3 regions of the Listeria sp. PSOL-1 genome follow, and region 2 is predicted to be linked to each of the others. Evidence: riboswitches for the same ligand, from Rfam matches in the RefSeq annotation. Region 2 holds a riboswitch; each other region holds the start of a gene.
The links. Region 2 has a riboswitch for S-adenosylmethionine ahead of metE (5-methyltetrahydropteroyltriglutamate--homocysteine S-methyltransferase). Riboswitches for the same ligand answer to the same signal wherever they lie in the genome.
Positions count from the first base shown of each region.

Region 1: linked by a shared signal. The riboswitch ahead of G6Q10_RS07950 (methionine ABC transporter ATP-binding protein) and the one ahead of metE (5-methyltetrahydropteroyltriglutamate--homocysteine S-methyltransferase) in region 2 are both predicted to bind S-adenosylmethionine.
Region 3: linked by a shared signal. The riboswitch ahead of G6Q10_RS07875 (homoserine O-acetyltransferase MetX) and the one ahead of metE (5-methyltetrahydropteroyltriglutamate--homocysteine S-methyltransferase) in region 2 are both predicted to bind S-adenosylmethionine.

Region 1 is NZ_LR760298.1:1,637,943-1,645,011, reverse strand. Features, by position in the region: gene G6Q10_RS07965 (cation diffusion facilitator family transporter) at 1-254, shown strand, start outside; gene G6Q10_RS07960 (response regulator transcription factor) at 341-1,036, shown strand; gene G6Q10_RS07955 (sensor histidine kinase) at 1,020-2,162, shown strand; SAM riboswitch class I at 2,271-2,379, shown strand; gene G6Q10_RS07950 (methionine ABC transporter ATP-binding protein) at 2,469-3,491, shown strand; gene G6Q10_RS07945 (methionine ABC transporter permease) at 3,488-4,153, shown strand; gene G6Q10_RS07940 (MetQ/NlpA family ABC transporter substrate-binding protein) at 4,171-4,995, shown strand; gene G6Q10_RS07935 (copper-translocating P-type ATPase) at 5,261-7,069, shown strand, end outside.
Region 2 is NZ_LR760298.1:574,782-581,850, forward strand. Features, by position in the region: rRNA gene rrf (5S ribosomal RNA) at 1-21, shown strand, start outside; tRNA gene G6Q10_RS02810 (tRNA-Val) at 28-100, shown strand; tRNA gene G6Q10_RS02815 (tRNA-Thr) at 107-182, shown strand; tRNA gene G6Q10_RS02820 (tRNA-Lys) at 221-293, shown strand; tRNA gene G6Q10_RS02825 (tRNA-Leu) at 300-381, shown strand; tRNA gene G6Q10_RS02830 (tRNA-Gly) at 391-465, shown strand; tRNA gene G6Q10_RS02835 (tRNA-Leu) at 481-566, shown strand; tRNA gene G6Q10_RS02840 (tRNA-Arg) at 582-655, shown strand; tRNA gene G6Q10_RS02845 (tRNA-Pro) at 671-747, shown strand; tRNA gene G6Q10_RS02850 (tRNA-Ala) at 774-846, shown strand; tRNA gene G6Q10_RS02855 (tRNA-Met) at 887-960, shown strand; tRNA gene G6Q10_RS02860 (tRNA-Ile) at 970-1,043, shown strand; tRNA gene G6Q10_RS02865 (tRNA-Ser) at 1,075-1,164, shown strand; tRNA gene G6Q10_RS02870 (tRNA-Met) at 1,211-1,284, shown strand; tRNA gene G6Q10_RS02875 (tRNA-Asp) at 1,288-1,360, shown strand; tRNA gene G6Q10_RS02880 (tRNA-Phe) at 1,368-1,440, shown strand; tRNA gene G6Q10_RS02885 (tRNA-Gly) at 1,525-1,595, shown strand; tRNA gene G6Q10_RS02890 (tRNA-Ile) at 1,610-1,683, shown strand; tRNA gene G6Q10_RS02895 (tRNA-Asn) at 1,691-1,763, shown strand; tRNA gene G6Q10_RS02900 (tRNA-Ser) at 1,778-1,868, shown strand; tRNA gene G6Q10_RS02905 (tRNA-Glu) at 1,872-1,943, shown strand; gene G6Q10_RS02910 (MFS transporter) at 2,011-3,177, shown strand; SAM riboswitch class I at 3,226-3,331, shown strand; gene metE (5-methyltetrahydropteroyltriglutamate--homocysteine S-methyltransferase) at 3,431-5,722, shown strand; gene G6Q10_RS02920 (aminotransferase class I/II-fold pyridoxal phosphate-dependent enzyme) at 5,738-6,859, shown strand; gene G6Q10_RS02925 (bifunctional homocysteine S-methyltransferase/methylenetetrahydrofolate reductase) at 6,878-7,069, shown strand, end outside.
Region 3 is NZ_LR760298.1:1,621,013-1,628,081, forward strand. Features, by position in the region: gene cbpA (cyclic di-AMP binding protein CbpA) at 1-562, shown strand, start outside; gene G6Q10_RS07865 (GNAT family N-acetyltransferase) at 628-1,125, opposite strand; gene G6Q10_RS07870 (HdeD family acid-resistance protein) at 1,379-1,906, opposite strand; SAM riboswitch class I at 2,038-2,141, shown strand; gene G6Q10_RS07875 (homoserine O-acetyltransferase MetX) at 2,224-3,339, shown strand; gene G6Q10_RS07880 (class I SAM-dependent methyltransferase) at 3,336-3,935, opposite strand; gene G6Q10_RS07885 (glycoside hydrolase family 1 protein) at 4,071-5,438, opposite strand; gene G6Q10_RS07890 (ROK family protein) at 5,435-6,316, opposite strand; gene G6Q10_RS07895 (PTS sugar transporter subunit IIC) at 6,332-7,069, opposite strand, start outside.

The sequences.
Region 1 (7,069 bases), 1.1 Mb from region 2:
AAGAGGCAGAAATTAAACGCATTATTTTAACCCATAAAGCAGAGTTTATTGAGTTTCATGATTTTCGTTCTAGACGCGCAGGTGCTGAGGAATACATTGATTTTCACTTAGTTGTCCCATCGGAAATGACAATTGAAAAAGCGCACTCATTATGTGATGAAATTGAGACAGAAATTGGCGATTTTTACTCGAAAGCACAAGTATTAATTCATCTAGAGCCAGAAGAAGAACGAATTTATTCGAAAAAAGTTTAATTTTTATTAAAGAAGTCTCATAGTAGATTTCTTTTTTTTATCAGCAGATGATACAATGAAGATAATTCAAATAGAAAGGATAATAGATGATGACGGCTATTTTAATTGCAGATGATGACAAAGAGATTGTTGATTTAGTCAAACTCTATCTCCAAAATGAAGGCTATGATATCTTTCAAGCCTATGACGGGGCACAGGCATGGCAATATGTGCAGGAAAAAGATTTGTCGCTCGTTATTTTAGATATTATGATGCCTGAAATGGATGGGCTTGAAGTTTGTAAGAAAATGCGTAATGATGGCATTAATACACCGATTTTAATGCTTAGCGCGAAAGCAGAAGATAATGATAAAATTATGGGCTTGCTCACTGGGGCAGATGATTACATGGTTAAGCCCTTTAACCCAGTAGAACTCTCCGTTCGAGTTAAAGCGATTTTGCGTCGCATCCAATTGATGAAAACAAGCGAACAGACTTCAAGTGAAAAGCTTGTCATCGGTCCAATTATCATTGATCGGTCACATCATATTGTGACAGTTAATGAAAAAGAGCTTCATTTGACGACATCTGAATTTGATATTCTATATTTGTTAGCAAGTGAGCCAGGGCGTGTTTTTAGCTCAGAATATATCTTTGAAAGAATTTGGCAAGAACAAGCATTTGGTGCTAGCAAAACGGTTATGGTGCATATTAGTAATTTGCGTGATAAATTGCGGGAGGCGCTCGGCGGGGAAAATGTGATTAAAACCATTTGGGGAGTGGGTTATAAAATTGAGATTTAAACGATTCATTAAAAATATTAGTCATATAATGAACCCTTGGCAGATCATGTTTTTTATCGTTGTTTCCTGGTTAGGTGCTGCGATTCTTTTACGAACAGTTTATTTTTGGATGATTAATATTCGTGATGATTCCGTTGTTTTACGTGGCTTGACTGAAACTTTCCTCACTTTATTTGGTCATGGAAAATTTCAAACCATCATCGATTCGCCGTTGTTGCTTTTGACCAAATTTCTTTTTCAAGTGATGATTGCGCTGCTCATTTTTTTCATTTTCTATCGTTTAACGCGTCAAAGAAGGTTGAAAAAGCAGCTGCAAACCATTAATTATGCGTTAAATCTTGATCAACCAGTCGATACAGAAAGCCTTGTGCCAGAGATTCGCGAACTTGAGGTTAATATTGAAAAAATGCGTGATCGCCAAAGAAACCTGATGGAGCAAGAGCAGCAAGCACAACAAGCTAAAAACGATTTAATTACCAATGTTTCGCATGATCTTAGAACCCCACTTACCTCTATTTTAGGTTATTTGAGCTATATTCATGACGATCGGTATCGTGATGAAATCGAACTTCGCTATTATACCGAACTCGTTTATAATAAAGCGCGTCATTTGCATAAATTGATTGATGACTTATTTTCCTATACACGTCTTGAGAGCCCAGATTATACATTAGCCAATGATCAACTTGATATGATTGAACTTTTACGACAATTGGTTGCAGAATTTGATGGTTTAGCGCAAAAAAAAGGAATGGAATTGGTTGAAATATACGAAGATGATAATTTAATGGTCAGTGGCGATGGAAATCAGATCATGCGACTTTTTGAAAACTTATTTTCAAATGCTTTGCGTTACGGAGAAGGGGATAAACAAATTGACATTACTGCTCGTCGTGATGGTGAATGGGCAGTTATTGGTGTAACCAATTATGGCAAAGAAATTCCAGCGTTTGATTTACCACATTTATTCGAACGTTTTTATAAAGTGGATAAAAATCGTACAACGACAGGTACAGGTTTAGGCCTTGCGATCGCTAAGTCAATTGTAGAAAGACACGGTGGTTTAGTTATGGCAACCAGCAAGAATCATCGAACGACATTTACGGTGAAATTACCGTTATTATAGCTATAATTTTTTAAAATTCGATAATAACAAAAAATAACAGTTGCTTTTCACGCTCATTTCACTTATAATTTAAAACATACATTTACACTAGGAAACGTTATCTGTAGATTCTTATCAAGAGTGGTGGAGGGAAATGCCCAGTGAAGCCCAGCAACCTAAGTAGTTTTACTTAAGGTGCTAATTCATGCAGGACACAAGTTGTTCTGGAAGATGAGAAGAAAGCAAACCTTAACATTCGGTGCCTTTCTGCTCATGCAGGAAGGTTTTTTTGTGTGATGGATTAATCTCGAAAAAAGGTGAAATAAAATGATTACTTTGCAAAATGTTATTAAAGATTATACTTCTGGTAAAAAAAGGGTTCGTGCTGTTGAAGGTGTCAATTTAACCATTAATCAAGGTGAAATCTTTGGAGTTGTTGGCTATTCAGGTGCAGGGAAAAGTAGCCTAATTCGTATGTTTAATGGTTTAGAGCTACCAACTTCTGGCAAGGTTGAAGTAAACAACAAAGAAATCAGTCGCATTCGTGGTCGTGAATTGCGAAAAGCCCGCCAGAAAATTGGAATGATTTTCCAACATTTCAATTTACTTTGGTCGCGAACTGTTTTTGAAAACATTGCTTTTCCACTTGAAATAGCTGGAATTCGTGGTAAAAAACGAAAAGCCCGAGTAAATGAACTCATTCGACTCGTGGGCCTCGTTGGAAAAGAAGACGCTTATCCAGCGGAGCTTAGTGGTGGACAAAAACAGCGCGTTGGTATTGCGCGCGCTTTGGCTAACGATCCAACGGTTTTACTTTGTGATGAAGCAACATCAGCGCTTGATCCGCAAACAACGGATGAAGTTTTAGAATTATTACTAGATATTAACAAGCGACTGAACTTAACGATTATTGTCATCACACACGAAATGCACGTTATTCGTAAAATCTGCAAACGCGTAGCTGTAATGGAAGCGGGTAAAGTTGTAGAAATGGGCGAAGTATTAGAAGTCTTCAAACATCCAGAACAAAATGTTACCAAACGTTTCGTCAGACAAGTGACGGAAACAGATGAAACAGAAGATCTCATTCATTTGCTCCTAAGCAATTATTCAGATGGGAAGCTTGTACGACTCCTTTTCATGAGCGAAAATGCGACACAGCCAATCATCTCCCAAGTAGCGCAGCAAAATCATGTGTTGCTGAATGTTCTTCATGGCAGTTTAACACAAACGCAAAATGGTGCTTACGGAACATTATATGTTCAAATTCAAGGTGATGAGCAACAAATTGAGGCGACAATTGGCGATCTGCGCGCACTTAATGTAGAAACTGAGGTGATTGAAGCATGAGCAAACTTTTTCCAGATGTTGATTGGCATATCATGTGGGGCTATACAAGTGAAACTTTATATATGACCTTAAGTTCGCTTGTTGCTGTATGTATTCTTGGTATCTTATTAGGGTTATTATTATTTTTAAGCAACCGCCAAGGGAATGTCGGCGCTAAGGTTTTATATTGGATTACAGCTATTTTAGTCAATGTTTTCCGATCTATTCCTTTTATTATATTAATTGTTTTACTTTTACCAATGACAAAGACGCTTGTAGGTACGATCATTGGACCGAAAGCCGCTTTGCCTGCTTTAATTATCTCAGCAGCGCCATTTTATGCGCGTATGGTAGAAATTGCTTTCCGCGAAGTAGATAAAGGGGTTTTAGAAGCAGCTAAAGCAATGGGAGCTAATTTATTTACAGTGATTTGTAAAGTCTTAATTCCTGAAGCTTTACCAGCAATTATCTCAGGTCTTACAGTAACCGCGATCTCACTCGTTGGTTTTACAGCGATGGCAGGTGTTATTGGTGCAGGTGGGCTAGGAAATGCTGCGTACTTAGAAGGTTTCCAACGTAATCAGCCAGATATAACGATTGCGGCAACAATTATTATTTTAATTATCGTCTTTATCTTCCAGATCATTGGCGATTTATTAGTTAAAAAAGTAGATAAAAGATAAAAGAGGAGCGTGTTTATATGAAGAAAATTGTTTCAGGTTTGTTGATCACTAGCTTAATATTTGTTCTTGCTGCGTGTGGTGGAGGCGCGAGTAAAAAATCTTCTGACGACAAAACATTAGTTGTTGGTGCATCTAATACACCTCATGCACAAATTTTAGAGCAAGTTAAACCGATTTTAAAAAAAGAAGGTGTTAACTTAAAGATTGTTAAATATACCGATTATGTAATGCCTAATAAAGCTTTAGACGAGGGAGAACTAGATGCCAACTACTACCAGCATGTACCTTTCCTTAAATTGGAAGAGAAAGAAAAAGGTTATAAATTTGCTAATGTTGGTGCCATTCATCTTGAACCAATGGGTGTATACTCTAAAAAAGTAAAAAAACTTAAAGATCTAAAAGATGGTTCACAAATCTTACTTTCAAACAGTAAGTCTGATTGGCCGCGTGTCATTAGTATTTTTGTAAAAGCTGGGCTACTTAAATTAAAACCAGGTGTTAACCCAGAAGATGCAACATTTAATGATATCAAAGAAAATCCAAAAAACTTAAAGTTTAAGTATGACTTAGATCCTGCGTATCTCATGACAGCTTACAATAATGGAGAAGGCGATGCAGTTGTCATTAACTCAAACTTTGTTGTAGACCAAGGTTTAAATCCGATGAAAGATTCTATTGCCATTGAAGGCAAAGATTCTCCTTATGCAAATATTATTGTTACCAAAGAATCAAACAAAAATAATAAAAATATAAAGAAACTAGTCGATGCACTTCATTCAAAAAAAATACAAGACTGGATTCTAAAAAAATGGAGCGGAGCAGTTGTTCCAGTGGATAAATAAGCAAAACATGTAATTTTGACTTGTTCATGATATCTGACCTTTACATCATATAGTTCAAAAAATAGCGCGTAGGTGCTACATTTCGAACACGATAAATCGAGCGAAAGTGTTTACATTGAAGAAGAGTGCCAGAAGCCGGAAGTGGAGCGTACGACTGTACGTGAGAACCGGAAGTCTGGCACTCTTCTTCAATGCTGCCGTTAGCGTTTAAAGGTGGTAAAGTCGTGGTAAAGAAATGTATAATATACCTATAGGGGGTATGAAGATGAAGCATAGTAATTTTAAAAAACGTTTCTTCATTTCAGTTATTTTAACGATTCCCATTTTTTTCATGTCATCAATGACGGAAATGCTAACAGGGGCTAAAGTTGAATTCCCAGGCTCTAATTGGGTGCTCTTAAGTTTAGCAACAGTCATCTTTTTTTATGGTGGATGGCCTTTTCTTTCTGGCACGATAGAAGAATTAAAGGAAAAAAATCCAGCAATGATGACACTGATAGCGCTAGCGATTATTGTGGCATATGTATATAGTGTCGCGATTCTTTTTTCAAGTAATGGTATGAATTATTTTTGGGAATTAGCGACATTAATTGACATCATGCTTTTAGGCCATTGGATTGAAATGCGGGCAGTAATGAATGCTAGCAATGCTTTGAAGAAAATGGCCGAATTACTTCCAGGAAATGCTCACCTTGTACTTCAGACTGGAAAAATAAAGGATATCTCGTTACAAGAAGTGACAACAGGACAAACTGTGTTAGTCAAAGAAGGGGAAAAAGTCCCTACTGATGGCGAAATTATTTCAGGAGAAACCGATGTGAATGAAGCTCTTTTAACAGGGGAATCGAAAGCAGTGAATAAAACAGTTGGTAACCAAGTGATTGCGGGTTCGCTTAATGGAAATAATGCAATCAAAATAAAAGTAACAGCTACGGGCGAGGATAGTTATTTATCACAAGTTATCAAACTTGTTAGCGATGCCCAAAAAGAAAAATCAAAAACAGAAACGATTTCTGATAAAGCTGCTAAATTGCTGTTTTACTTGGCACTTTTGGTAGGGATAATCACCTTTATTGTTTGGTTTAGCCTCTCAAATGATTGGGCGGAAGCTGTTAATCGCGCTGTGACTGTACTAATTATTGCTTGCCCGCATGCGTTAGGTTTGGCTATCCCGCTTGTTGTTGCTAAATCCACATCACTATCAGCCCATAATGGATTATTAGTTAGAAAGCGAAGGGCTTTAGAAAGTGCAAGGTTAGTTGATACGATTGCTTTTGATAAAACGGGAACCTTAACAGAAGGTGAGTTTAAAATAACAGATATGGTAGCTATACATGGAACAGAACAAGATTTACTCCAAATAGTAGCAAGCCTTGAAGCGCAAATGAGCCATCCTATTGCAACAAGTATTGTCAAAGCTGCCAAAGAAGAGGATATTTCCTTTATGACTGCTAAAAATGTGAAAGCTATTTCTGGTGTAGGATTGACAGGTAAAGTCGAAGGTAAAACATATCAAGTGGTCAATAGCAAGTATATGGCTGAAAACCTTAAAGACATTGATATCAGCAAAGCGACAGCACTTGCTAAGGAAGGAAAAACAATTTCATTCTTGCTTCAGGATCATTCGTGGGTTGGGTTTATCGCCATCATGGATGAAGTGCGCACAACAGCTAAAGATACAGTGCAAGGTTTACATGAATTAGGCAAAAAAGCCATGATGCTAACAGGAGATAGTCAAAATGTAGCTAAAACGGTAGGGCAAATCTTAAACATTGATTATATTGAGTCGGAGCTATTGCCCCAAAATAAAGCAAGCGTTATTAAAGATTATCAGAAACATGGCAAGAAAATGATGATGGTAGGGGATGGCGTAAATGATTCACCAGCTTTAGCCACAGCAGACCTTGGTGTCGCAATTGGGGCAGGAACTGATGTAGCCATAGAAACAGCAGATGTTATCCTTTCAAAAAGCAATCCGAAAGATATTCTCTATTTCATCCGATTATCAAAAATAACATATCGAAAAATGATTCAAAATTTATGGTGGGCAGCCGGGTATAACATCATTGCGATT
Region 2 (7,069 bases):
GAGAGTAGGTCGCTGCCGGGCTGTTATGGAGGTTTAGCTCAGCTGGGAGAGCATCTGCCTTACAAGCAGAGGGTCAGCGGTTCGATCCCGTTAACCTCCATTTTATGCCGGCTTAGCTCAGTTGGTAGAGCAACTGATTTGTAATCAGTAGGTCGCGAGTTCGACTCTTGCAGCCGGCACCATTTTTTATTAATTTTATTTTGTTGTTACATAATGTAACGAGCCGTTAGCTCAGTTGGTAGAGCATCTGACTTTTAATCAGAGGGTCGCAGGTTCGAACCCTGCACGGCTCACTTTTTGCGGGTGTGGCGGAATTGGCAGACGCACCAGATTTAGGATCTGGCGCCGCGAGGCGTGGGGGTTCAAGTCCCTTCACCCGCACTTGTTTTTGCGGAAGTAGTTCAGTGGTAGAACATCACCTTGCCAAGGTGGGGGTCGCGGGTTCGAACCCCGTCTTCCGCTCCAAATATGTTAAGTTAAGCCGGGGTGGCGGAACTGGCAGACGCACAGGACTTAAAATCCTGCGGATAGTGATATCCGTACCGGTTCGATTCCGGTCCTCGGCATTGCAAATTAAATATGCGCCCGTAGCTCAATTGGATAGAGTACTTGACTACGAATCAAGCGGTTAGAGGTTCGACTCCTCTCGGGCGCGTTTGTGGTATAGTTACGGGAAGTAGCTCAGCTTGGTAGAGCACTTGGTTTGGGACCAAGGGGTCGCAGGTTCGAATCCTGTCTTCCCGACCATTGAACTACCTTTCATTTTTCTTTATGGGGCCTTAGCTCAGCTGGGAGAGCGCCTGCTTTGCACGCAGGAGGTCAGCGGTTCGATCCCGCTAGGCTCCACTTATAATGTGGATTTTGTATTATAAAAGTTTGTTGATTTGGCGGCGTAGCTCAGCTGGCTAGAGCGTTCGGTTCATACCCGAGAGGTCGTGGGTTCGATTCCCTCCGCCGCTATCTATTCTTGGACCTTTAGCTCAGTTGGTTAGAGCAGACGGCTCATAACCGTCCGGTCGCAGGTTCGAGTCCTGCAAGGTCCACTTCTTCTTGTCACTTATTTAATAATATCGTGGAGGAATACCCAAGTCTGGCTGAAGGGATCGGTCTTGAAAACCGACAGGCGGGTAAAACCGCGCGGGGGTTCGAATCCCTCTTCCTCCGTTTTGTATTAGTGATTAAAGCAGTGGAAACCTATATTATTTATTATCGCGGGGTGGAGCAGTCTGGTAGCTCGTCGGGCTCATAACCCGAAGGTCGCAGGTTCAAATCCTGTCCCCGCAATTTGGTTCCGTGGTGTAGGGGTTAACATGCCTGCCTGTCACGCAGGAGATCGCGGGTTCAAATCCCGTCGGAACCGTCTTTAAGGCTTGGTAGCTCAGTTGGTAGAGCACTTGATTGAAGCTCAAGGTGTCGGCAGTTCGATTCTGTCCCAAGCCACTTTTCTTTGCTCTATGAGACGACATGATGAAGCGATTAATGTGCCTGTTTGTAGGGCAGGATTGGTTCTCATTTTTATTTCATGCGGGTGTAGTTTAGTGGTAAAACTACAGCCTTCCAAGCTGTTGTCGTGGGTTCGATTCCCATCACCCGCTTTTTTGCATACTAAGGGCCTATAGCTCAGCTGGTTAGAGCGCACGCCTGATAAGCGTGAGGTCGATGGTTCGAGTCCATTTAGGCCCACTTTTATTCCACAGTAGCTCAGTTGGTAGAGCAATCGGCTGTTAACCGATCGGTCGCAGGTTCGAGTCCTGCCTGTGGAGTTTTTATAAGACTCGGAGAAGTACTCAAGTGGCTGAAGAGGCGCCCCTGCTAAGGGTGTAGGTCGTTTACGCGGCGCGAGGGTTCAAATCCCTCCTTCTCCGCCAGCCGGCCCGTTGGTCAAGCGGTTAAGACACCGCCCTTTCACGGCGGTAACACGGGTTCGAATCCCGTACGGGTCATTTTAATTAAAGAACAATGCCTACCTGGTAGGCATTGTTCTTTTTTAACAAAGAAGGGGGGAGAATTGTGGAAAATAGGAGTAAATTTTGGATATTAACAATTATTGTTTCTGTTTCCGGTTTATCTCAAGGACTTTTATTGCCTTTAATTTCGATTATATTTGAAGAACAAGGAATTAGTTCTAGTATCAATGGTTTTCATGCTACTGGGATTTATATTGGCGTTTTAGTGATTTCGCCTTTTATTGAAGCTCCTCTCCATAAATTTGGATATAAGCCAATTATTCTAGTGGGAAGCCTGTTAGTGGCGATTGCTTTATTTGCCTTTCCACTTTGGTTTAATTTAATCTTTTGGTTTGTTTTAAGACTTGTTATTGGAATTGGAGATCATATGTTGCACTTTTCTTCACAAACTTGGGTTGCTGCTATGACTGATCCAAGAAGTAGAGGGAAAAATATGGCTATCTATGGTTTGTTTTTTTCACTTGGATTTGCAGTAGGGCCTCAGCTTGTTAATTTATCTTATATCAATTTAGCTTTTCCTTTTTATTTTTCAGGTATATTAGTTATTATTTCTTGGAGTTTAATATGGCTTTTGCGTAATGAATTCATTGCACAAAATGAAAAAATTCGTAAAATCTCTTTTTTAGGTAGTTTAAAACGTTTCTTTGTAGTGGGAAAAATTGCTTGGATTGCTATGATCCCCCCATTTTTATATGGTGTTTTAGAGACGGCATTGAATGCTACTTTTCCAATTGTTGCGCTTAGAAGTGGTTTTACGACCTATATGATTACGATAATTATTTCTGCTTTTTCAGTAGGGACGATCTTATTTCAAGTACCAATTGGTGTTTTTAGTGACCAAGTTGGACGAGGAAAAATTTTGCCGATCTTGACTTTTTTAGGTGGAATTCTCTTTTTTTGCGCGATCTTTGTTAAAATGTTTGTGCTGTTCATTGTTCTCTTTTTTGTTCTTGGTATTTTACTTGGCTCGCTTTATTCATTAGGCCTTTCTTATATGACTGATCTGACACCACTTGAACTTTTACCTGCTGGGAACATTTTAGTTGGGATGTGCTTTAGCTTAGGGAGTATTCTTGGACCTTCTTTAACTGGTAGTGTGATTGCTTGGTTTTTTGATCAAGTGTTTTATGGCGTTGTTAGTTTGCTGCTCCTTCTCGGTAGCTTCTTACTTTTTGCTTGGCGAAATCGTGTGAAAAAAGTAAATGGTTGACAGCTGTTGTCGGAGATGATATCATAATTTCAATACAAAATATGAAAACTCTTATTATGAGTGGTAGAGGGACTGGCCCGATGAAACCCAGCAACCTTTCAGTTAATGAAAAGGTGCTAAATCCTGCAGAGCATTGCGCTTTGAGAGATAAGAGAGAAGCGATTTTCCGTGTTTTAATAGCGTATATCGAGCCTCTCTATATCTTAGGGAGGCTTTTTTGTGGCTAATAAAAGTAAAAGAAGGGGTTGGAAACATGGTAAAAGCAATTAGTTCGAATCTTGGGTACCCACGTTTAGGTGAAAAAAGGGAGTGGAAAAAAGCGTTAGAATCTTACTGGAATCAAAGAATTTCTACAGAAGAGCTTGAAGCTGAGTTGAAGAAAATTCGCTTATCAAATTTAAAAAAACAACGAGCAGCGAATATTGATTTGATCCCAGTTAATGACTTTTCGTTATATGACCACGTGCTTGATATGAGCGTTTCACTTGGTGTGATTCCTAAGCGTTTTGGAAACTTTGAGGAAAAAATTCCATTAAATACGTACTTTGAGATCGCTCGTGGACGGGAAAATGCTGTTGCTTCAGAAATGACAAAATGGTTTAATACAAATTATCATTATATTGTTCCTGAACTTGATGATGTTTCTCCTAAATTATTAGAAAATAAAGCTTTAACTTATTACTTAGAAGCAAAAGAAGAATTAGGTATTGAAACAAAGCCTGTTATTTTAGGTCCTATTACTTATTTAAAATTAGGGAAAGGTTATGAAGAGGCTGAATTTGAGACGTTATTAGCAAAATTTTTGCCAGTGTATGCTAAATTAATAGCTGAGCTTGATGCAGCTGGTGTTAAATGGCTACAAATTGACGAACCTTATTTAGCAACGACTTTTCCAAAAGAAGAGCTTACTTATATTGTGGAAAGTTTTCATAAACTTAGAGAAGCTGCACCTCATACTAAATTGATTTTACAATCTTATTTTGAAAGTTTAGATGATTATGAAGTTATTGTTCAGCTTCCGGTTGATGCAATTGGTCTTGATTTTATTCATGACCACGGTGAAACTCTACAGCAGCTTGAAAAATTTGGCTTTCCTGAGAATAAGTGGTTGGCAGCTGGGATAATTGATGGGCGTAATGTTTGGCGGACAAATTTAGAAGAAAAAATAGGATTAATAAAAAAAATTACGACAATCGTACCGCATGATCGGCTCATTTTACAGCCTTCGAGTTCGTTATTGCATGTTCCTGTAACCAAACAAAGCGAAACTGAATTGCCTGAGGTTCTCATTCGTGGTTTGAGTTTCGCTGATGAGAAGTTGGCAGAAGTTGTTACATTGACTAAAGCGATCAATGAGGAAGTTGTTGCTAGAGAATTTTCAGCTGCGAAAGAAGGTTTAAATAACTTAAATCAATCTAATTATCGGAATAATATTCAAGTTCAAAAAGAAGTGGCTAATCTAAAATATTTAAATGTTGAGCGAGAGTCTCCATTTCAAGAAAGAATCAAATTACAGCACGATTCGCTTAAATTACCGCTTTTACCAACAACAACAATCGGGAGTTTTCCACAATCACAAGAAGTGCGTGCAAAAAGAGCCGCTTGGTTAAAAGGTAACATCGATCAAGCCACGTATGAAGATTATATTAATGAGGAAATTGCTCGCTGGATAAAAATTCAAGAGGATCTCGATATTGATGTACTTGTTCATGGTGAATTTGAACGAACGGATATGGTTGAGTATTTCGGACAGCGATTAACTGGTTTTCAGGCTACGAAATTTGGTTGGGTACAGTCATACGGGTCGCGCGCTGTGAGACCACCGCTAATTTATGGGGATGTCGCATGGAGTACACCGATTACAGTAAAAGAAACAGCTTATGCCAACTGGCTAACGGAAAAGCCTGTGAAAGGGATGCTTACAGCTCCGATCACAATTATTAATTGGAGTTTTGTTCGGGATGACATTGCTGAAAGTGTTGTGGCTAATCAAATTGCTTTAGCGCTTCGTAAAGAGGTGAAAGCACTTGAAGATAATGGTATACATGTGATTCAAGTTGATGAGCCAGCGTTGCGGGAAGGATTGCCGCTTAAACAAAAAAGGTGGCAAAAATATTTAAATGATGCTGTTTATTCATTTAAACTTGCGACAACGGTTGTTAAAAATGATACGCAGATTCATACGCATATGTGTTATTCCGAATTTGACGATATTATTGAAGCGATTAGTGCTCTTGATGCAGATGTTATTTCAATTGAAACTTCACGTAGTCATGGTGAAATCATTTCAACATTTGAAAAAGTGATCTATGATAAAGAAATTGGGCTTGGTGTCTATGATATTCACAGTCCGCGTGTCCCCGAAACAGCCGAAATAAAAGAAAACATCAAGCGAGCACTTCGCGTAATTGATGTCAAGCAATTTTGGATAAATCCAGACTGTGGATTAAAAACGCGACGCGAAGAAGAAACGATTAAAGCACTTCAGCACATGGTGCAGGCAACGAAAGAGATTCGCAAAAGCTATCAGCCAGTTGAAAACTAAGGAGGGAGTAGCACAATGGAAAATTTAAAAAAGCAAACCATTTTGGCGCAAATTGGGAATAAAAAATGTTCACAAACAGGAGCTGTTAATATGCCTCTTTATTTTTCAACGGCTTATAGACATCATGATATTGGTGTTTCAACTGGATACGATTATATTCGTACGGGAAACCCAACACGTGATGTTTTAGAAGAAGCGCTTGCTTTACTTGAAGGTGGACGATATGCTTTTGCAACGAGTTCAGGGATGAGCGCTATTCAGCTCGTTTTTGAACGGTTTCAAACGGGAGATCACATCATCAGTGTGCAGGACTTATATGGAGGATCTTTTCGTTATTTTAGGCAACTTGAAGAGCGCACGAAGATTCAATTCAGTTATTGGCAGGGAAATCATGTCGCTGATCTTAAATATTTACTTAAGCCAAATACGAAAGCTATTTTTCTAGAGACGCCAACGAACCCTTTAATGATGGAAATTCAAATTAATGAAGTTGTTGAATTTGCTAAAAAACATCATTTGCTTGTTATTGTGGATAATACTTTTTATACACCAATTTTGCAGCAACCGCTAGATATGGGTGCGGATATTGTGGTTCATAGTGCAACAAAATATCTTGGGGGGCATAATGATCTTTTAGCTGGTGTGGTTGTTGTGAAAGATAGTGAGTTAGGTGATTTTTTCCAAGAAGCTTTAAATCGTATTGGTTGTGTTTTAGCCCCCTTTGATTCGTGGCTGCTTATTCGTGGCTTAAAAACACTTTCCTTAAGAATGAAACAACATCAAGAAAACGCGATAGCAATAGCTGATTTTTTATTTGGGCATCCTCTTGTTGAAGAAGTTCGCTATCCAGGTCGCGGTGGTATGATTAGTTTTTTTGTGAAAGATGAGGAAATAATTTCTCCGTTATTAAAATCATTGAAATTATTTACATTTGCTGAAAGTCTAGGCGGTGTCGAAAGTCTTATTACTTATCCAACGACGCAAACACATGCTGATATTCCACCTGATTTGCGGAGATCTTATGGTTTAACTGATAATTTATTGCGGATTTCAGTAGGCGTTGAAGATAAAAGTGACTTATTATTCGATTTGGAACAAGCGTTTGAGGCTGTTGGTCAAAATGCTAAAATTCATTAAGAGGAAGGAGGGATGTAAATGAATTTACGAAAAGATTTACAAAAGAAAGTACTAATTGCAGATGGCGCAATCGGGACGTTACTTTATTCTTATGGGATGGATCGATCTTTTGAAGAATTGAATATGACCCATCCTGCATCAATAACAGCTATCCATAAAGCCTATATTGACGCAGGTGCGGATGTGATCCAGACAAATACTTATGGTGCT
Region 3 (7,069 bases), 1.0 Mb from region 2:
TGATTTATTGGAAAAATCAGGATACCGCTGTGTCCCCGTTCTTGATGAGACCGGAGAAAAATTTCTCGGTAATATTTACAAGATGCACATTTATCGACATGCAGCTAATGGCGGTAGCCTAATGGAACCTGTCACCTCATTACTAAAAAATAAAACAAAACACATCAACGTTAATTCTTCATTCTTTGAAGTTTTTTTTACAATTAAGGAATTACCTTTTATCACCGTTTTAAATGAAAATGGTACTTTCTATGGCATTTTAACGCATGGAAAATTACTCGGCCTATTAGAAGATGCTTGGAATGTTAGTACAACAAGTTATGTTTTGACTGTTGCAACTGGCGAGGTTCCTGGTGCGCTTACCAAAATCACAAAAATTATTGATCGCTATACTTCGATCTCAAACTTAATCACTTTAGATAATCAAACTGATGATTTTATTCGCCGTGTTCTTATCTCCTTACCTCTTGATACAACGGCTAACACAAAAGATATCATCGTTCAACGCTTAAATAAAAAAGGCTTTCGAGTGGTCGAAGTAGAGCAAGTGAAAAAAGAATAAAAGGATAGCCTTGTCAGTGGATAACCTTTTTAATAAGAAAGGCTATCCACTAATCATATGGCTAATTATTGATTCCAATTTCTTTTTAATAGCCCCATAAAGTAACTATCCCGGTACTCGCCTTTCATATAAAACTGTTCAATCATTGTCCCTTCGATTTGAAAACCTAGTTTTTGATAAATATGAATGGCTCCTTTATTTTCAATATCCACATATAGATAAATTTTATGCAAATTAAGTATTTGAAAAGCATAATTTATCCCTTGCTCCATTGCTTTTTGCGCCAAACCTTTTCCTTGATAATCTTCTTTAATAATCACTTGAATTTCACAATTACGATGAATGTAATTAATTTCAACCAGTTCAATCACTCCAGCAAAGCTTTTGTTTTCAATAATAACAAAACGGCGCTCTGATTCATCATAAATGTGTTTTAGATATAAGCTTTTGAGCTCACTTAAAGATTCATAGGGCTCTTCAAACCAATAAGCCATAATATGCAATCGATTGTTTAATTTATGAATATCAAGCAAATCATCTTCTTCCAGTGCACGAATATACATTCTTTGTCCTCACTTTCTTTTCGTATTATTACTAGCTTATGCTTTTCCACTCAGATGATCAACAAAAAGGAGTTTGGGCATGCACAAACTAAATCGACGGCAAGCGTTCGCATTTAAAAAGTTTGCCAGATTTCCGGTTCTCACGTACAATCGTACGCTCCGATTCTAGCAAACTTTTTAAATAAAAACGCTTTCTATCGATTTGTCGTGTTCGAACTGTAGCACCTACGCTATATTTTTTAAACAAGTCCTACTATTTCATTTTACTTGTAAAGAAAAAGGTGGCAATTGCGCCAAGACCTTCTATAACGAAAAACAGACCAACAATAATAGCAATGCCAATCGCACTGACAAGCGGATTGATCATTGCAATAATTCCTAGAATGATTCCTAAAATCCCAACGACTAGTAGAAAACCCCAGCCACTAGCTTGATAATCTCTAGCACTAAATGCGCCAACTGTACGCATAATGCCAGTAAAGAGAATCCAGATTGTAAATATTAGAACAAGCGTTGCCGCACCGACAACCTGGTTTGATAAAAGAAAGATACCTAATAGCAACGATAAAATCCCGTTAGCTAATACCCATCCTGAAACATGTTGGCTACTTCGATCAGAAAAATATGTAACCGTCTGAAAAACACCTGATATTAAAAGGATCGTAGCAATAAAAACGTTAAGTGCAAGTAAAGATGCTACTGGGTTCCACATTAGCCAAAAACCAAGGCCAACCATCAAAATCCCCATAATTAATATTAAAATTCTCGTCAAGTTCTTCACCTTAAAACCCTTCCTTTCCTTCTGTCTATGCTATTTAAATACCCTTTACTCGCCCTTTTAAAACGCTAAATGTAGGATAAGTGATTGACAATTATATCAATTCAACGTATTATAAATGTAATTTAATCGTTTTCTTATCAAGAAAGGTGGAGGGACTGGCCCGATGAAGCCTTAGCAACCGAAATTTATTTCACGGTGCTAATTCCAGCAGAAATTTTTTCTGAAAAGATAAGTTGGTACAATTCTATGCTGCAAAATTTGTCCCTTCTGGTATCTTTCCAGAGGGGCTTTTTATTTTATAAAAAGGATGTGAAAATATGGGATTAAAACAAGTAGTGTTGTTTGAAGAAACGCCATTTATTCTTGAAAATGGTGCGAAATTAACTGAAGTCATGATCGGCTATGAAACATACGGAATTTTAAATAAAACAGGGGATAATGTTATTTTATTAGAGCATGCGTTGACAGGAACTGCACATGCAGCTAAACACTTTGCAGAAGATGAAGCTGGTTGGTGGGATTCTTATATTGGACCTGGTAAAGCGCTTGATACAACAAAATATTTTATTATTTGTACGAATGTATTTGGCGGGTGTAGTGGCACAACTGGTCCTTCTTCTCTCAACCCTAAAACAGGAAAAGCTTTTCGGCTAACTTTTCCCGGGTTTAGTATAAAAGATATCATTCGACTACAGCGTGAGCTACTAACAGCTTTAGAGATTCGGCATCTTATCGCGGTTATCGGCGGCTCAATGGGTGGTATGCAGGCAACACAGTGGGCGATTGATTATCCTGACATAACTGACACAGCGATTAATATTGCTTCGCCACTTGCAGCCGGTCCTGACGCAATTGGTTATAATTTGATTATGCGTATGGCCATTTTAAATGATCCAGATTTTAACGAAGGAAATTATGATGGGCAACCAGAAGGCGGACTGGCCACTGCTCGAATGATAGGAATGATGACTTACCGAACAAGTGAGCTCTTTTCTAAACGCTTCAAACGCTTTACTGTTAGCGAAAGTTCTCCTTCTGCATTTTCTAAAGAGCACTTTCAAGTTGAATCGTATTTACATTATCAAGGCGATGCTTTTGTTGAACGCTTTGATGCGAATAGCTATTTATTTTTAACTAAAGCGATCGATTTATTTGATGTTACTGTGCCAAGAAGTGGAGAAATTTCATGTTGTGAGACCATTCGAATCCCCTACCTAATGATTGGTATTACAAGCGATCAACTATTCCGGATTCACGATTTACGCCGTCATCATAATGTGCTAAAAGCGGCTCAAGTTCCAGTCACATATGTTGAGGTTGATTCAGAATACGGACACGATGCTTTTTTAGTAGAAGAAGAGACAAGTAAATTTGCTAATTTAATCACGGACTTTTTAAAGGAGCATGAAAAACAGCCTGATCTACTTTATTAAGCTTTTTCAGCAATTAACGAAAACAACGAGGCATCTTGGTTCATAAACATTTTTTCTCCATGATAGAAGGTTCTTGACTGGATGTTTTTAAAACCTATTTTTTCAAGTGTTATCTGGAGATCTTGTTGTCGAAAGCCATTATGTACCCGGTCAGATGGGACATTAGGATTTTTATCAAAGTCGACAATAATCAGTTTTCCAGATTGGCTTAAGGTGTGCAAGATATTTCTTAAAAGCGCTTTGATTTCTTTTACATGCAAAAGGACTTGTGACATGAATAGATAATCTGTGTGTAAATTGTCCGATACATTTTGGCTTAAATCCGTGACTAAAGTCTTCGCGTTTGTTATGTTCTGATCAGTAATTTTTTTATTTACTTGTTCAATCATTTGTTTGGCAATATCGATCATGATTAGCTCCTTAAATTCAGTAGCAAGCTGTAAACCGACGAGGCCTGTTCCTGTGCCAAAGTCAATCGCTTTTTTCGTTTTGGATTCTGGGCCAAGGTAATGCTTGATTTCATTTGCGATTTGACTTGCGATATAGATACGTTCTTCTGTGTCGTATTTTTTAGCCATTTGATCAAAAATAGTCATGTATTCTCACCTCAAAATTACCGTATCAAACTTTGTCTTGTTTCGTCAATCAATGCGTGTTTTAAGCGCAAGCAAACAGCACAGCTACTCTTTTATAGCTGTGCCGAGAAGCTATTTTCATCTAATTAAAAGCATCTATCTCTTATCTAATCCATTTTTTTCAATCACGTTTTGATACCAATAAAAGCTATCCTTTTTATAACGAGCCAAATCTAGTAATTCGTCATCTGTGCGATTGACATAGATAAAGCCATAGCGCTTAGCAATTCCTTCATGTGTGCTAATCAAATCAATGGCACTCCAAGGGCAATAACCTAAAACTTCAACGCCATCTTCAATCGCTCGTTCCATTTGTTGAATGTGTTGTTCCAGATAGTCAATTCGGTACTGGTCATGGACTTTTCCATCTATTAATTGATCTTTAGCACCAATGCCATTTTCGGTAACGAGTAGTGGTAAACGGTAACGAGAATAAATTTCGTTTAAAGTAAATCTAAAGCCTTCAGGATCAATTGGCCAACCAAATTCAGTCATTGGCAAATGTTTATTTTCTACGGTTTGGAAAAAACCTGGAATACCGAAGCCAGATTGCTGATCAATTCTTTGGTCTTTTTCAAAGTAACTAGAAACAGTCATTGTATTGTAGTAATTGAAAGCAATATAATCACAAGAACCTGCTGCCAGAGTTTGGCGATCTTCCTCAGTGACTTGTGGTGCTGCCCCGATTTTTTCCAACAAATGCCAAGCGTTATGGTTATATTTACCGAAAACAGCGACATCTAAAAATAACCAATTGCGTAGAGCACTCATGTATAAAGCGGCTATTTGATCGTCTGGCTTATCTGAAGCTGCATAAACGCTCGCAATATTGGGTGCTGGTCCAATTTTCCCAATGTAGTTTCCTTCGTGAAATTGTTTTGTTACTAAAGCTTGAGCAACTAGCATATGGTGGTTTTCTTGAAATTTTTCTTTCATAGTTTTATTACTAGTGCCGATTATCGAACCAGCTAATGCCATTACATTTTGTTCATTGATCGTTTGCCAAAGGGGGACTTTTTGACCGAAATGTTCGAATAGTACTTGGCAATAATCTGCAAAGGCTTGAATTGTTTCACGTTTTTCCCAACCGCCCTGTTCAGCAATGTAAACGGGTAAATCAAAATGAAATACAGTAACAACTGGTTGGATCTGGTTATCTAAAAGCAGCTGGATTAAATTCTTATAAAACTGAATGCCTTCAGGATTAACCACACCATCAGGCATGACACGACTCCAAGAAATAGAAAAACGGTAAGCTTTTAATCCTAGCTCTTTGAACAATTTAACATCTTCTTCATAGCGATGATAGTGATCCGTAGCCACTTTAAAATCTGTGGTTCCTGCTGGTATTTCTTTAACATCTTGTACAGAAGGCCCTTTGTTATCTTCGTTCCAGGCTCCTTCGACCTGATAAGCACTAGTGGAAGCGCCCCATAAAAAATCTTTTGGAAATTTATTTGTCATTGTAAGACTCCTTTTGCTGCTGCTCCTATTAAATTGGCATCTGCTTTAAATTTAGCGGCTTCAATCGTAACAGGTTGCAGCGTTTTTTGAATAATTGGTGCTACGCGAAATAAACCTTGATAAACGGTTTGGATGGTCTGAATCAAACACGCTTGTTGACTTATACCACCGCCAATCACAATTTTTTCAATATCTAATAGGCTTTGGATATTAAAGCAAAGCGTAGCCACTTCTTTGCAATAATTTAATAATACTTCTTGTGCTTGGGCATTTTCAGCCATTGCTAATTCTTCAAAAACTCTTTTCCCATCGTTTTCAGCACTTAGATGCTCTGCTAATTTTTTAACTAATTGAACCGCTGAAAGGCCAACGCCGACAAAAGAATCCATTCCGGTGATCACGCGGTCACGAATCATGAAACTCACTTCTCCCGCTTGAAAATGATTACCTTTATAAAGTTTGCCATCCATACAGATTCCAACGCCGACACCTGTTCCCAAAATGATTGCTGCACCTTGTTTAACATCTTTTAAGTGCCCGTAAGTCATCTCACCTAAAGTGGCTGCTTTAGCATCATTTTCTACTACCACTTTTACTTTTTGTAGCTTCAATAAATCCGCTAAGCTGACTTCATTGAGATAGGGTACAGCCCCACCAAAGAAGACAGTACCCGATTCGTTAACCGAACCAGGTACTGAAAAAGCGACTTTATCAATCGGATGAATTCCAGCATATTCCACGACAATTTGTGATAATAATTGTTGAAATTCTTCAAAAGTCTTTGGTGTTAGGAAACTTTTTTTTTGGGAAATTTGTTCCTGGTGGACGAAACCAACTTTAATCATTGTGCCACCGATATCAATTCCTAAAATAGCCATTTCCTTCGACCTCCATTAAGCTTGGACTCCTTCAGCCTTTATTTCTTCAGCAGTTTCTTTTTCTTTATTTGCTTCTGCTGCAAGTTCTAATTCATATTCTCTTTTGTCAGCGATTTTAACGAATGGATACCACATAACGATACTGATTAACATACAAATGACCAGTAAAATCGTGTAGTTTAGCCCACCAGCGAATGGCATTTTAATAAAAGTTGGTGTCGTCCAAGGTAGTAAACTCATCGTCGGATTCAAAGAGATTGGTAAAATCGTGGTTGCTAGAGCCCAAGTAACAAAACCTGCAATCAATTGTGTAAATACTTGCGGGATAAAGAAGATTGGATTCAAAATAATCGGCATCCCAAACATAACTGGTTCATTAATATTGAAAATCGATGGGACGAGTGATAATTTCCCTAATTGCTTCATTTTGGCAGACTTACTACGAATCATAAAGAAAGCAACAAACCCCATAAATCCTGCAGCATACATACCTGTGTAAATAACTGAAGGAATTAAATATGGCAAGTCTTGGCCTTTTTGGAAAGCCGAGATATTTGTTACCACCATTGTCATACTAATCGCGCCTAAAGGTCCTTGTAAAACAGCATTATGGATACCGAAGAACCAAAGCACTGCTAATAGTTCCACAATAATGATAATCGATAAGGGGCTTGCGACTAATGAATTGAGTGGCGCATTAATGACATCAATAAAGAATTGAAAGACTGAACCTGAAGCAGTTAAACCAAACAA